DNA from 2 places in the Pedobacter sp. SG908 genome. Region 2 is predicted to be linked to the other one. Evidence: riboswitches for the same ligand, from Rfam matches in the RefSeq annotation. Region 2 holds a riboswitch; the other holds the start of a gene.
What was found. A riboswitch is a leader RNA that binds a small molecule or an ion and turns the genes downstream of it on or off. The one in region 2 is predicted to bind cobalamin.
Positions count from the first base shown of each region.

Region 1: it holds a riboswitch for cobalamin, as region 2 does, so the genes downstream of both, metE (5-methyltetrahydropteroyltriglutamate--homocysteine S-methyltransferase) here and FHT21_RS09730 (TonB-dependent receptor) in region 2, are expected to answer to the same signal.

Region 1 is NZ_JAAOYY010000002.1:389,669-397,560, reverse strand. Features, by position in the region: gene FHT21_RS16655 (phosphatidate cytidylyltransferase) at 1-723, shown strand, start outside; gene FHT21_RS16650 (class I SAM-dependent methyltransferase) at 853-1,518, opposite strand; gene FHT21_RS16645 (acyl-CoA thioesterase) at 1,580-1,966, opposite strand; gene metE (5-methyltetrahydropteroyltriglutamate--homocysteine S-methyltransferase) at 2,108-4,441, opposite strand; cobalamin riboswitch at 4,637-4,844, opposite strand; gene FHT21_RS16635 (M14 metallopeptidase family protein) at 4,968-7,664, shown strand; gene FHT21_RS16630 (DsbA family oxidoreductase) at 7,749-7,892, shown strand, end outside.
Region 2 is NZ_JAAOYY010000001.1:2,370,698-2,378,589, reverse strand. Features, by position in the region: gene FHT21_RS09745 (chloride channel protein) at 1-1,342, shown strand, start outside; gene FHT21_RS09740 (sigma-54 dependent transcriptional regulator) at 1,499-2,902, opposite strand; gene FHT21_RS09735 (serine hydrolase) at 3,015-4,262, opposite strand; cobalamin riboswitch at 4,347-4,542, shown strand; gene FHT21_RS09730 (TonB-dependent receptor) at 4,640-6,508, shown strand; gene FHT21_RS09725 (DUF6580 family putative transport protein) at 6,550-7,137, shown strand; gene FHT21_RS09720 (ABC transporter substrate-binding protein) at 7,314-7,892, shown strand, end outside.

The sequences.
Region 1 (7,892 bases), on a different contig from region 2:
TATCTTGTTTTAAGTGTTTTGGCTTTGTTTGAATTTTACAAGCTGATTAAAAACTCTGGCATCAGGCCACACCGTAATATCGGTTTGGCAGCGGGGTCATTAATATTTTTGATGGCGGCAGGCCTACACTACCTTAAATATGATGTGAAGTATTTGCTACTTTGTATCCCACTAATTTTCTCGGTTTTTATTACTGAGCTATATAAAAAGAACAAAATTCCATTCGCCAACATCTCGTACACTTTTGTTGGCTTTGTTTATGTAACCATTCCTTTCTGTTTTTTTCATGCCCTGGGCTTTTTGAAAAACTGGAACGAATATAACTTTCATCTTCCGCTGGCATTTTTACTGATGCTTTGGGCCAATGATACAGGTGCTTATCTTTTTGGTGTAAAATACGGTAAACGTAAATTATTTGAGCGCCACTCGCCAAAGAAAAGCTGGGAAGGTTTTTTCGGAGGCATGTTCACCAGTGTTTTGGTCGCTTTTGGCTTGTCATTTCTATTTACCGAAAGCCCTGTTTGGGTTTGGATTGGTATGGCGGTATTGATTGCGAGCTTTGGTACTTTAGGAGATTTAGTAGAATCGATGCTTAAACGCAGTTTGGATACCAAAGATAGCGGTGGTTTATTACCGGGCCATGGCGGGTTGTTAGATCGTTTTGATGGGTTATTATTGGCTGCTCCGGTGGTTTACGCCTATTTATATCTGATTTTGTATTAAGCGAACATCGAGAAAGACCTTGGTATTGGCGTCATTCTCGCGCATGCGGGAATCTTAAAGCAGTTCAATACTCATATAAGCGATACAATAGCTATTCTATCTAATCCTCGTTTTTAACGAGGACTATGATTATGCATGAGCTGTTACAACATAATATTCTCTTTCTACCCGTTCGCCGGTTTTACTTTGTACCTGCTCTAATTTTTTAAGCGTATTTTTAATGGTAACCCCCGCTTTTTCTAATAGTTCTTTTACAGTTTCTACTTCGTAAAGTGTAAAGCCATAAGGAGTAAAAGGCAGGTTTTGCATGAAAGTTTTATCAGCAAAACATATAGCCAAAGTGCCGTCAGGTCTTAATATCCGCTTAATTTCGCTGAGGTATTCACTTGGATTTGTCCAAAAATATATCGTATTAACCGTAAAAACTTTATCGAACCGATCATCATCAAATGGTAATGTAACGCCATCTGTTAACTGAAAGTGGACTTTTCCTTTTGTGATGAAATCCTGATTGATCTTTTCGGCTTCTGCAATAATAGTTGCAGAAATATCAGCACCAAAATAAGCTAGGTTCTCTGCTTTTAACAATAGTTGAGCAATATGTCCGCCGTTACCATGACCGATTTCTAAAACCGTTTCATTGTTTTGAAGGTTTAATGCCTCAATTGCAGAAGTGGTCATGCCGATATTATTGGCATGCATCATTTCGCCTGTTTTAATGCCGTGTTCGCCTTCAGGACAAGCCAATTGCTTGGCAATATTTTTTAAGTCTTCCTCAGAAAGTTGATGTTCCATAGTCAAATTTAAAAATTTGGGCGTTATGATTTTTTACATCTTTTCTGCCGAGGTTATTAGATTATTTGATCACTTGAACCGGCTTTTTATTTTCATCGATCGCCACAAAAGTAAAATCGCCATGAACGGCCAATTCTCTTCCTTCGGCATACATCTGCTCAATATAAATTTCTACGTTCACTTTTAAACTGGTATTACCCACATGCTTTACCTTGCCGATAAGCTCTACGATAGTGCCTGCGGGGATTGGTTTTTTAAAGTCTATCCTGTCGCTGCTTACAGTAACCATAATCTGACGGCTAAAACGGGTTGCGGTAATGAAAGCAACTTCGTCCATTAAATGCATGGCTGTTCCACCGAAAAGAGTGTCGTAATGGTTTGTTGTATTAGGGAAAACGGCTTTAAAAATGCTGGTTTTAGAATTTTCTATTCTTTCTTCTAGGGTCATGGGTTAAATATAGGTGCTGTAAAAAGCTTTGGCAACTTTCTAGTTATTTTTAGTAGAAAATTGCCAAAGTAAAAGGTTTGCCACAATGATATGGTTTAGCAAGAAATCTGTGCTCCCTCTACCTCCGTAGCAAAATTAGCATTAATTTACCTGAAGATCTGTGGCAAGCACCTCTTCGGTTTTACGCATTTCTTTTGCGGCTTCAACCATTTCTATCAAAGCTTTTTTGGTTTCATCCCATCCACGGGTTTTTAAACCGCAATCTGGGTTTACCCAGAGTTGCCCGGAGGGAATAACAGCTTTTGCTTTTTTAAGCAATTGAACCATTTCTTCCCTCTTCGGAACCCTTGGAGAGTGAATGTCGTATACCCCGGGGCCGATTTCGTTTGGATATTTAAAATCGGCAAATGCGTCTAATAATTCCATCTGCGAACGTGAAGTTTCGATGGTGATTACATCTGCATCCATATCGGCGATGTTCTGGATGATATCGTTAAACTCAGAGTAACACATGTGCGTATGGATCTGCGTATCGTCTTTCACGCCGCTTGCCGAAATTTTAAAGGCTTTAACCGCCCAGTTCAGGTAAGTTTGCCAATCAGCTTTGCGTAATGGTAAACCTTCTCTAATGGCTGGTTCATCAATCTGGATGATTTTAATACCTGCATTTTCCAGATCGCAAACCTCATCGCGGATGGCCAGGGCAATCTGAGTACAGGTTTCTGATCTAGGTTGATCATTACGTACAAACGACCATTGTAAGATGGTTACAGGACCGGTTAACATACCTTTCATGTATTTTGTGGTAAGTGACTGCGCATAGGCGGTCCACTTTACTGTCATAGGTTTTGGGCGCGAAACATCACCAAAAATAATAGGAGGTTTTACACAGCGTGAACCATAACTCTGTACCCAACCGTTTTTAGAGAAGGCGAAACCATCTAGCTGTTCACCAAAGTATTCAACCATATCGTTGCGCTCAAATTCGCCATGAACCAAAACATCCAGATCGATTTCTTCCTGCCAGTTTACCGCTTTTGCGGTTTCTTTTGCTATGAGGTCATCATATTCTTCAATGGTAAAAGTTCCGTTTTTAAGTTTTGCTCTCCAGCTTCTTACCTCTGCAGTTTGCGGAAATGAGCCGATGGTTGTAGTGGCATAACTTGGTAGATTGAGTTGCTGTTGTTTAATTTTTCTGCTAGAAAATGGGCTTAAACGCTCTGCGTCCTGCTCTTTTAATGCTAAAACACGTTGTTTAACTTCAGGATTGTGGATGATTTTAGAAACTTTACGGTTAGCAATCGCATTCTTATTTTCTTCAAGCTTTTGCAGGGTAGATGCAGGGCTTTCGTTGGTGATGAGTTTTTTTAAGGTAACTACCTCAGCAATTTTTTGTTTCGCATAAGCCAGCCACTGTTTAATTTCGGCCGAAAGGTTTTGTTCATTGGTTTCATTGTCTAAATCAACCGGCGAGTGTATTAGGGAACAAGATGGGGCAATCCACACCTTATCCAGCCCTCTTTTTTCTACAGCCTGGTTAATGATTGAAACAGATTTCTCGAAATCATTTTTCCAGATGTTTCTTCCGTCTACCAAACCTAATGAAAGGATGGTATCTTCTTTTAACGAAGCTAAAACATCTATCAATTGACCTTCAGCGCGTACCAGATCGATATGTAAAACATTTACAGGCAATGAAGTAGTTAAGGCAAGATTGTTGCCTAAACCTTCGAAATAAGTTGCTAAAACGATCTTTAACCTTGGAAAAGCTTTTCTAATTTCTTTATAAACATATTCATAAGCTTTTTTGTCTTTTTCGGTAAGGTCTAAAGTTAAAAACGGCTCATCAAACTGAACATATTCTACACCCAAGGCATCTAAGCGAGATAAAATCTCGATATATACCGGAAGCAGGTTTTTGATCAGATCGATTTTTTCGAAGCCAACTTCTTTTTCTTTTCCCAATAAAAGGTAAGATACCGGGCCGATTAAAACAGGTTTTGTAGTAATGCCTAATTGTTTTGCTTCGTAAAACTCATCGATAATTTTGGTAGAGAAGAGTTTAAAAGGCTGGTTTTTGTAAAACTCAGGAACGATGTAATGGTAATTGGTATCGAACCATTTGGTCATTTCCATCGCTACCACATCTAATCCTTCTTTTTGATAACCCCTGGCCATGGCAAAATAGAGATCAAGCTCCGAATTCCCTTTTTTCAGGATCACTTCGTTATACCTTTTCGGTATCGCACCAAAAGTTAACGAATGGTCGAGCACATGATCATAAAAAGAAAAGTCGTTCGAGGGAATGATATCAATTCCAGCTTCTTTTTGAAGATTCCAGTTTTCGTGGCGAATGTTTTTTCCCACCTGAAGCACATTTTTGTACCCAGTTTTATCTGCCCAATAATTTTCGCAGATTTTCTTTAATTCCCTTTGGCTACCTATTCGCGGATAGCCCAGATTTTGCGTTAGCATCTCTTTTAAAGATTAAGTAAATAAATCGTTTAAAAGCTCTTAAAGCACTATTTTGTAATACTCTATGTTAAAAATTAAAGGGAAAGGTTTGGGCACAAACAACCTGCTCATCAGCCAAAAGCTTAAAGCAAGTATATAAAATTTTAATTTTATCGTGTACAATCAGACCTGACCAATTACTTTATAACGCGAAAGTACCGTCAATTCAATATAGGCAGGTCTCCTGACTTATTCCCGATCTTATCGCCTTCCCATCCCGGTAAACGGCACAGTGGCATGAATGATAAGACCGTTGTCTCTTGGTAAAAGACAGAATTTACAGTTGCGCGACAGCTCGTGATTTGCACACGATTCCCTATTAATCCCGGGTGTAATTCCGGGAACCTGTATCGGTTGATGAAAAATAAAGTTAAGAACTTACATCAGGACAAATGTATGGATTAGGATTTAAAACTTGTAACAAATTTACAGCAAGCCGTTTTTGGCGCTTATTCTCTATTATATTTGATTACCTAACTAAACTATTATGATAAAAATCTACTTTAAAAGGCTTTTTGTTGCTTTTTTAATGGTAAATAGCTGTGCTGTATTGGCACAGGAAGTGCCAACGCCAAAATCTCATTTTGGTTTTGATATCGGCGACGATTATCAATTGGCCAATTATACCCAAACAGAAGCTTACTTTAAGAAACTCGCGGCAAGTTCTGACCGCATTAAACTGGTTGATATTGGCAAAACCGAAGAAGGCAGAAGCCAATATATGCTGATTGTTTCTTCGCCCGAAAACCTGAAGAAATTAGACCGTTACAAGGAAATTTCGCAACAACTGGCGCATGCTGAAATTACACCCGAGCAGGCAAAAGCATTAGCCCAGGAAGGTAAAGCAGTAGTTTGGATAGATGGTGGTTTACATGCCAACGAAGTAGTGGGTGCACATCAACTAATCGAAACCGCTTATGAATTTGCCTCCAGAAAAGATCCGGAAACCCTGCGTATTTTGGATAATGTAATCATTTTGTTTACCCATGCCAACCCTGATGGGCAAGAATTGGTGAGCAATTGGTACATGAGAGAGAAAGATCCCAAGAAAAGAACAACCTCAGGCTTACCCGTTTTATATGAAAAATATGCAGGCCATGATAATAACCGCGATTTCTTTATGCTAAACCTTAAAGAAACACAGAATATTGGTCGCCAGCTTTTTGTGGAATGGATCCCTCAGATTATGTATAACCACCATCAGGCTGGCCCGGCAGGAACTGTTGTTGCTGGGCCTCCCTACCGCGATCCGTTCAATTACGTTTTCGACCCAACCTTACTAACCAGTTTAGATGCGGTTGGTGCAGCCATGCACAACCGAATGAATGTGGAAAATAAACCTGGTTATACCCAACGCGGGGGATCGGTTTATTCTACCTGGTATAATGGCGGACTAAGAACCACCACATATTTTCACAATATGATTGGGCTCTTGACCGAAATTATCGGGAACCCTACTCCTTCTGAAATTCCGTTAGTTCCGTCGAGATTATTACCGAATGGCGATTCGCCAAACCCGATTACCCCGAGGAAATGGTACTTTAAAAACTCGATCGATTATTCGGTATCACTAAATTATGCTGTTTTAAATTATGCACAACGTTACCGCGATGAATTGTTGTATAACATTTATCAGATGGGCAGAAATTCGATAGAACGAGGTAAAAAAGATACCTGGTCGTTCTCTCCAAAGAAAATTGAAGCCATTAACAACGCTGCAAAAGGCGAAAAAGGTACCGCAATTGCAGGGGGAGATGCCGATTTTGGGCCAAGACGGCAGATCAGTATGAAAGCTTTTGATACGGTGATGAAGGCTCCGGCGAACAGAGATCCTCGCGGATACATTTTAAGTGCCGATCAACCTGATTTTAATTCTGCAGTTAAATTTTTAAATGCTTTGATCAGAACAGGAATTGTGGTTCAAAAAGCAACCGCTTCATTTACCGTTGCAGGGAAAAATTATCCTGCCGGAAGTTATGTCGTAAAAACCGATCAGGCTTTTCGTCCACACGTTTTGGATATGTTCGAACCTCAGGATCACCCGAACGATTTTAAATACGAAGGTGGTGCTCCAATTCCGCCATACGATGCTGCAGGATGGACATTAGCCTATTTAATGGATGTTAAATTTGATCGGATTCTCGACGATTTTTCTGGTCCGTTTGAGAAAAATCCATATGGTGTTTTGTTGAAATCAGAAAACAAATTACCAAACGGATCGGGTTATGTGTTAAGTGCTGCACAAAATGATTCTTATACTGCGGCTAATGATTTATTAAAAAGCAAAGTTGAGGTTTACCGTTCGACTGAAAATGGCGATTTTTATGTTTCATCAGCAGGAAAAGCAATACTAGAAAAAGCGAATATCAAATTAAAAAGTGCGAATGCCCCAAAAGATAAAATTAAAATTTCTGCTGGAAGGATTGCCCTTTGGGATACTTACGGCGGCTCTATGGCTTCGGGCTGGGTGCGATTTTTAATGGAACAATATCATTATAACGCAACGGTAATTTATCCACAGGATATTGATGCCGGCAACTTAAAATCTAAATACGATGTAATTGTTTTTGTGGGTGGTGCCATACCGCCGGTACAAGGCGGAGGATTCGGAAACAGATCTTTCGGACCAAAGGCAGAAGAAATCCCTCAAGAATTTAGAAATCGTTTGGGTAGGATCACCGCCGACAAATCAATCCCTGAATTGAAGAAATTTTTGGAGGCAGGCGGCAATATTGTAACCATAGGTAGTAGCACCAATTTGGCCTATCATTTAAATCTTCCGGTTCGGAATGCAATGGTTGAAATTGTAAACGGAGAAGAAAAACGATTGCCTGCTGAAAAGTACTATGTTCCAGGGAGTGTTCTAAATGTTGGTGTAGATACTACTTTACCAACCAATTGGGGAATGGAAAAGGAAGCTGATGTATATTTCGATAATAGCCCTGTTTTTAAGCTCACAGGCGATGCCATTGTGGCTGGAAAGATTAAACCTTTAATGTGGTTCGAAAATGCCACACCGCTACGCAGCGGATGGGCCTGGGGGCAAGCTTACCTGCAAGATGGTGTAACGGCCTTCGAAGCGAAGGTTGGCAAGGGCAAACTGCTTGCTTTTGGGCCTGAAATTGCTTTTAGGGCACAAACACATGGTACTTTTAAACTGATATTTAACCAATTGTATAAATAAATTTGAGAAGCCGCTATCCTGAACGATAGTGGCTTTTTACTTTGGCCTTACTTTAGCCAACTGTAATCAGTTTAATTTTGTATTATGAAAGTAGAAATCTGGTCGGACGTAATGTGTCCGTTTTGCTATATCGGAAAAAGACATTTTGAACAGGCGGTAGAAAAACTACCGTTCAAAAACGAAATTGAAGTCGATTGGAAAAGTTATCAGCTCAATCCTGAGTACCAT
Region 2 (7,892 bases):
CCGTATTTTGGGCTTATCATACCGCGAAATTACCATGCTGGTGGCCTGTGGTGCGGCAGCTGGTATTGCAGGGGCATTTAATAGCCCGGTAGCAGGGATTGTTTTTGCCATCGAAATTCTATTGCCTGAGTTTACCATTCCGGCATTTATTCCCCTTCTGTTATCGGCCGCAACGGCAGCGGTAGTGGCAAGATTATTTTATACCCAGCAGCTTTTCTTTCTGGTTACAGAAGGGTGGAAGGTAAATGCTTTATTCTATTATGTAATACTGGCTTGTTTTATTGGTTTGTTCTCGATCTATTTTACCAAAGCAAATTATGCGGTAAAAGGATTATTCTATAAAATAAAACATCCTTATACCAAAGTAATTGTAGGCGGTTTAATGCTTGGCGCTTTGGTATTTCTATTTCCTACGCTATATGGTGAAGGGTATATCACCATAAAAGGCTTACTAAAAGGTGATTATCATACGGTAATCAATAATAGTATTTTTGCCGATTATAGCTCAATTTCGGCTGTGGTAGTACTGTTTACGGTAGTGACCATTTTTATGAAATCAATTGCCACCCTTGTTACCTTAGGTGCAGGTGGTAATGGTGGTACATTTGCGCCCAGTTTAATTATGGGCGGATTAATCGGGTTTATATTTGCTTATGTCGTGAATTTATCGGGAATAGCGCAATTGAATGTTTCGAACTTTATTGTTGCAGGTATGGCCGCTGCTTTAGGCTCGATTATGCATGCCCCATTAACGGGTATCTTCCTGATTGCCGAAATTACTGGGGGATATGTTTTAATGGTGCCATTGATGATAACCACTGCGATTTCTTACGCCATTAACCGCAGCTCGCAAAAACATTCTATTTATACCAAAGCACTGGCCGATAAGGGAGAGCTACTATCTCATGAGGATAAGGATACAACAGTTTTAAACCAGATGAAACTAAAGTATTTGATCGAGAAAACCTATCCTCAATTATATATGAACGATCTGATTTCAGTTAAGATGAACGAGATTATGCAATCGCATAAAAACATTTGTGCTGTAACAGACGAACTGGGCGATTTTAAGGGGATAATTTACATGGAAGAACTATTTAATGAGATGATCAATCATCCTGATAAGGGGAATTTAAGAGCTTCTCATTTGGTTCAGCCTGCACCGAATACGATTACAGAAAATGATGATCTTAAAATGGTACTGGAGAAAATGGAACAGGATAATGTATGGATTTTACCAGTGCTTACCGTGCAGAACCAATATTTAGGTTTTGTCTCTAAAACAGCAATTTTTAATAAATACAGGGCGTTGCTGATGAGGCAGAATGATTATATGGGGTAGCTCTAAGTTCTCCAAGATCGTCATTTCAGAAATCTTTAATTTAAGTTGTCAGTCTGAGCTTGTCGAAGACTTTTATAGTCGAAAACAAAAAATATTTTTCCTTCGACAGGCTCAGGATGACAATATTTTTTGTTTTCTCCTTAAAATAGTTACACTTTACTCAGCTCTCTTTAAACCAAACTTTTCAATTTTACTATATAAGTGACTTCTTTGGATATCAATTTCATCAGCTGTTTTTGATACATTCCAGTTGTTTTTTTCCAGTTTGAATTTGATGAATTCACGTTCCGCGTGATCTTTATAATCCTGAAAATTATTGAAAGAATCGAAAGAAGAGGATAGACTCAATCCACCAGCACCCGCAATCTGCGCACTGCTTGCGGCGCCAATATTTGTACCACCACCCGGATTAGCAAAGGCACGCACGTCATTTTCGGTAATAACCTTATCGCTTAAAATAATCAAACGCTCAATCATATTGTGTAACTCACGTACATTACCTGTCCAAGGCAAAGCTTTTAGGGCAGCCATTCCGCCATCGTTTATTTTCTTAACGGGCATTCCATAATCGCTGCAGATACTTTCTAAAAAGTTCTGGGCAATAACAGGGATATCATCAGTTCGCTCTGTTAAATGTGGAACATGGATATTGATTACATTTAACCGGTGATACAAATCCATACGGAAGTTACCATCTTCAATTTCTTTCAATAAATCTTTATTGGTTGCTGCTAAAACACGAACATTTACTTCAATTTCCTTTTCACCACCCACACGCGAAATTTTATGTTCTTGCAAAGCACGTAAAACTTTTGCCTGGGCAGAGAGGCTCATATCGCCAATCTCGTCCAAAAATAAAGTTCCGCCATTAGCCAGCTCAAATTTACCGATACGTTGCTTAACAGCAGAGGTAAATGAACCTTTCTCGTGACCAAACAATTCACTTTCAATCAGCTCTGATGGAATAGCAGCACAATTTACCTCAATTAAAGGACTATCGGCACGATTCGATTTTTCGTGTAACCAACGGGCTACCAATTCTTTACCGCTACCATTTGCGCCAGTAATTAATACACGGGCTTCGGTAGGCGCAACACGCTCAATGGTTTCCTTAATTTTAGAAATGCTTTCCGATTCGCCTAAAATCTCACGGGTTTTACTTGCTTTACGTTTTAAAACCTTGGTTTCGGTAACTAAATTTCCCCTGTCTAAACCATTACGGACAGTAATCAGTAAACGGTTTAAATCAGGTGGTTTCGAAATAAAATCAAAAGCTCCTTTTTTACTGGCTTCAATTGCAGTTTCAACTGTTCCATGACCAGATATCATAATGAATGGTAAATCTGGTTTAATGATCTGTGCCTGTTCGAGCACTTCCATACCATCCATCTTATTCATCTTGATATCGCAAAGTACCAGATCGAAATTTCCTTTTTTGATCATTTCGAGACCGTCAATACCGTTATCGATATCTTCAACATCGTAATTTTCATACTCTAGAATTTCGCGTAAGGTACTCCTTATCGCACGCTCATCGTCAATTATTAATAATTTAGCCATTAGAGATGTATTCTTTAATTTTGAAATGCGAATATATTATTTTTTAATTAATGTATAGTTTTTTATACAATTTCTACGCTATAAACCTGAAAAGGACTGAAAGGTTTTAATCTTAGTAGGAATAATCAAGTTTAAATTTGCTAAGATCTGTTCGGTGCATTTTCTTGCGGTTTAATTCTACTTCATAAATGCTTTTGCCCAAGTTCTTCATAAAGGGGAAACAAACAGTATCGTATTCATATTTATTGTCGTTAAATATACCATCTTCGTTGCTTTGTACCACCGCCGTTAAGAAATACTCAATTCTATTTTTAAAATCAACGAAATAAGAATTATCAATGATGTAGCCATAGCTATCACCATACTTGTTAAAAATTCTAATGTTTGGGGCTGGTGTTATCTTTTCTCTTCCATAATACAGCATCTTCGCATAGGTTGTCCAAAATTCATTATGATCGTATTTAGGATAATCGCTTTCCGTTGGATATTTGCTCATGTAGGTATAAATCAACTTATAATCTTCTGCAGTCAGGTTAAACCTTTCATTAGTTGGAAAAGCCTCAGGAAAAATTAATTTCTGCATCAGTTTTTGTTGATCATTGATGGCCAAGGCATTTTTTCCTGCCAAACTAAATGGTTTATTTACCAATTTATCGGCACTGTCCAAATAGCCTTTACCCATTACCAGATTAGTTAACTGCAGTTCGTAGTCTTTTGGATCGTATTGTGCCGGTTGATCATACACCAATTGACTGCCATTGTAAAATTTAATAGGGTTGGTGTGTTTGGCCGATTCTCCGGCATCACCAATGGCCAAGCGGTTTAAAATGCGACTATCGTTTAATCCATTTGCTTTCAATTTTTCGTTAATTTCTGCCCGGCCGATAAATTCGAATAAACGGTTAAAGGCATCGTTATCGCTGGTAAGCAAAATCTTTTTAACGTAATGTTCTATCGATGGAAGCCCATTTTTAGCACTTGTGTCTGTTAAAACTTTCGTTTGCCCTTTATAGGCACTATCGGTAATCATGGTGCTTTTAGCTGTTAATCCCGTGTTTTTTAACCGGTTTATTTTCTCCAGGGCAAAAATCACTGCAGCGAGTTTAACAGTACTTGCAGGGTAAAAATAATGGTGCGGATCTAAATTATAGCTAAACGTTTTAAAAGTAGGTCTATTTTTTACATCACGGTTAACCTGGGTATAAAGGATTTGAACCTGGTTTTTATCAGGATGGTTAAGTATTGAAGAAAAAAGTTCTGGTTTGGACTCCATCAGTTTCCTGAGAAAAACAGTATCGGTTTTTTGTGCCATAGCAAATATACTGATTGACGAAAATGCAATAATTAAAATCCTTTTCATGAGTGGAAATTTGATTCCTAATTTAGCTTTTTCTATTAAAATCACCATTTTCCATCATCCATTTTACATGTTGTTTAATTTTGTTACTTTTGCAGCGCTTTTGGTTTCCGGCTTTACATCCGGGATTAAAAGGGAATACAGTGTAAATCTGTAACTGTCCCGCAGCTGTAAGCTCTATAACGTTTTTCAATTCTTAAGTCACTGCCCAATTAACTACTGAGCGGGAAGACAGAAAAAACGGGAGTAAGTCAGAAGACCTGCCTTTAGCGTTTAATTTCATAGCTTTCGGGGATTGAAGCTTGGATTGAGATATTAACGTTGTTCGTATTTTCATTTCCTTTTCTAATCTGTTGGCTGTGGGCAAAACTCACAATCAAATGAACAAAAAAAGTATGCTAACTGTAGCAGGGCTGGGGCTCGCACAGTTAATGATTGGCCAGGTGGCTAATGCTCAAACTCAAGATAGTTTGCAGCTCAAAGATGTTGTAATTTCTGCAACCAAAAATGACCAGAAACAATCTCAGACTGGAAAAGTGGTCACTATCATCAGTCGCGAAGTATTGGATCGCAGTAACGGGAAATCATTGCCAGAACTTATTAGTGAGCAGGCAGGGATTATTGTAGCGGGCGCAAGCAGCAACCCAGGATTAAACAAATCGGTGTTTTTTAGGGGTGCAGGAAGTGCTTATGCGGTGGTTTTAATTGATGGTATTGTACAGAACGATCCATCAGGAAACGGAGGTGCATTCGATTTAAGATTGATTTCTATTGATCAGATTGATCACATCGAAATTTTAAGAGGCGGCCAGTCTACCATTTATGGTTCTGATGCCGTTGCAGGGGTAATCAATATTATCACCAAAAAAGGTGGCCCAAAAGGAAATACCATTTATGGTGTGGCCAGTGCAGGGAGTTACGAAACTTATAAAGGAACCATTGGTTTAAACGGTGGAGTTGAAGGTTTTTCTTATAACATTAACTATACCCATGCTAAAACCGATGGGATTTCAGAAGCAGCAACCCCAATGGGAAGTGCAGCTATATTTGATAAAGATGGTTTCAAAACCGACGCCCTAAATGCGAACTTCGGAATCAAATTGGATAATCATTTCTCTGTAAATCCATTTGTGCGTTATTATTATGGCAATTATAAATTTGATGGTGGTGCTTTTACCGATGCAAACAATTATTCGATTTTGAAAAACTTTGCTGCAGGTACTAATGCCAAATATGAATTTGCTACCGGTAAAGTAACCTTGAACTATAGTTTTGAAAGCACCAGAAACGATGCACACAGCCAATATCCTAGTGTTAACGAAGGTCGCGTATCGTTGTTGGATTTATTCTACAACCAAAAATTGGGAAATAAATTAGATTTATTGGTGGGTATCGATAACCGCGTGATGAAATTATCATCAGCAACCAATAAACCGGAAACCAATATTTTTGCTGCTTATGGATCTTTATTCTTACACGATTTAAGTGTATTTAATCTTGAAGTTGGCGGACGTTACAATAAACACGAACAATATGGCGAAAACTATACTTACTCAATTACCCCAAGTATCAACATCATTAAGGAAATAAAGTTATTTGGAACTGTTTCAACAGCATTTAAAGTGCCTACCTTGAACATGCTTTTTGGTCAGTTTGGTGCTAATTTGAACTTAAAGCCTGAGAAATCGAAGAATTACGAAGCTGGTGTTAATTTTAGCTTTGCTGACGACAAATTTAGCTTACGTTTAGCAGGTTATAAGCGAGATTTAACCGATGCAATCATTTATGCTTATCCTAATGGATATATTAACCAGGTAAGTCAGAAAACCAAAGGTTTCGAGGTTGAACCAGCAGTTAAATTCAGTGTGTTCAATATCAATGGTTATTATGCTTACGTAGAAGGGAATGAGTTCAATTTTGTTGATAATGCGGTTGCCAACTATCTTTTCCGCAGACCAAAACATACATTTGGGATCACTGCAGGTGCGCAGGCTACGAGCAATTTATATGTAAGCGCAAATTACCGTTACTTTGGTAAACGTAACGATGGTAATTTTACGACTTACACGGTAGATAATTTACCTGCTTATAAATTGTTAAATGCTTATGCAGAATATGCTTTGGCTAAAAAACGTGTAAAACTGTTTTTTGATGCCAAAAACATCCTGAACGAAAAATACAACGAGATTATTGGTTACAATAGCTTAGGTTTCAACTTTAATACCGGAGTAATTTTTAATATACACTAATAAAATTTAACTTTGCAGTATACATATTAACCAAAAATAGGATGTCTCATTTAAAATTTAATCCACGTACTTTAATTTTGTTGTTAATGATATTGGCAATAACGGCTTTCCGTTTGCTGGTAACATTTAACTCAGATGAATTAAAGTTTGCTAATTTTTCATCAATAGGAGCGGTAGCTTTATTTGGAGGAGCATATTTTAAAGATCATCTTAAAGCATTCGCTTTTCCGCTATTGAGTTTATTTTTAAGCGATTTAGTGCTTTATACAACCATATATAAAAAGTATGTAGATATATTCTTAATTCAAGAACTCTGGACATACCTTGCAATTGCATTAATGGTTTTAGTGAGTCGTTTCTTACTAAAAAAGGTAAATATTGCTAACTTATTACTTTCTACAATTGTAATTGTATTCATCCATTGGATTGTAAGTGATATTGGCTCATGGTATAAGAACCCGCTGTATACACAAAACTTCAATGGGTTTATAGATTGTTTAATTAAAGCCATTCCATTCGAGATCAGATTCTTAGAGGGAACAGTGATTTATGGTGCATTACTTTTTGGAGCTTTCGAAATTTTAAAAGCAAAATACCCATTATTGAAACTGCAAAGACAAAAGTTATAGATGTCCATTGATTGGTATAATATCAATCAAGCGAAAACAATATAGAAATCCTCTTTTGATTCGATTCAAAAGAGGATTTTTTTTAACTTAGACTCCTCATCATGCTGAGTTATTTTAGCATCTAATAAAGGCTATCAGATACTGAAACAAGTTCAGGATAATACATAAATATTGATATGAAAGTTGTTTCCTTTTTACCTGCTGCTACAAAAATGATTTACGATATGGGCCTGCAAGAATACCTGCATGGCGTAACATTCGAATGTCCTAAAGAGGCGGCAGCTCAGCCTAAAGTTGTACGATGTATATTAGAAGGTAAAAACTATTCGAGCATCGAAATAGACCGTATATTTTCAGCATCAAAAGCACAAGGCAAAAGTTTGTATTGGGTAGATGATGCACTATTGGAAAGCATCGCACCTGATGTGGTTTTTACACAGGATATATGCGAAGTGTGCAACATCGATACGGTTTGCACCGAAACAGCCGTAATGAAGCTCAGTAAACAACCTGTACTAGTTCCTTTATCGCCAAATAACTTACGGGATGTTTTCGAATGTGCTATTACCATTGCCAGCGCTTTAGGAAAGGAAGAGGTAGCGTTAAACTATCTGGCAGGGCTGCAAAAGAAAACAGATCATATTTTAGATCAGCTTAGGGCAAACCGTGCGCCATTAAAAAGGATCATGCTGATGGAGTGGATAGAACCGATTTATAACTGCGGACATTGGATTCCTTTTCAGATTGCTGCTGCT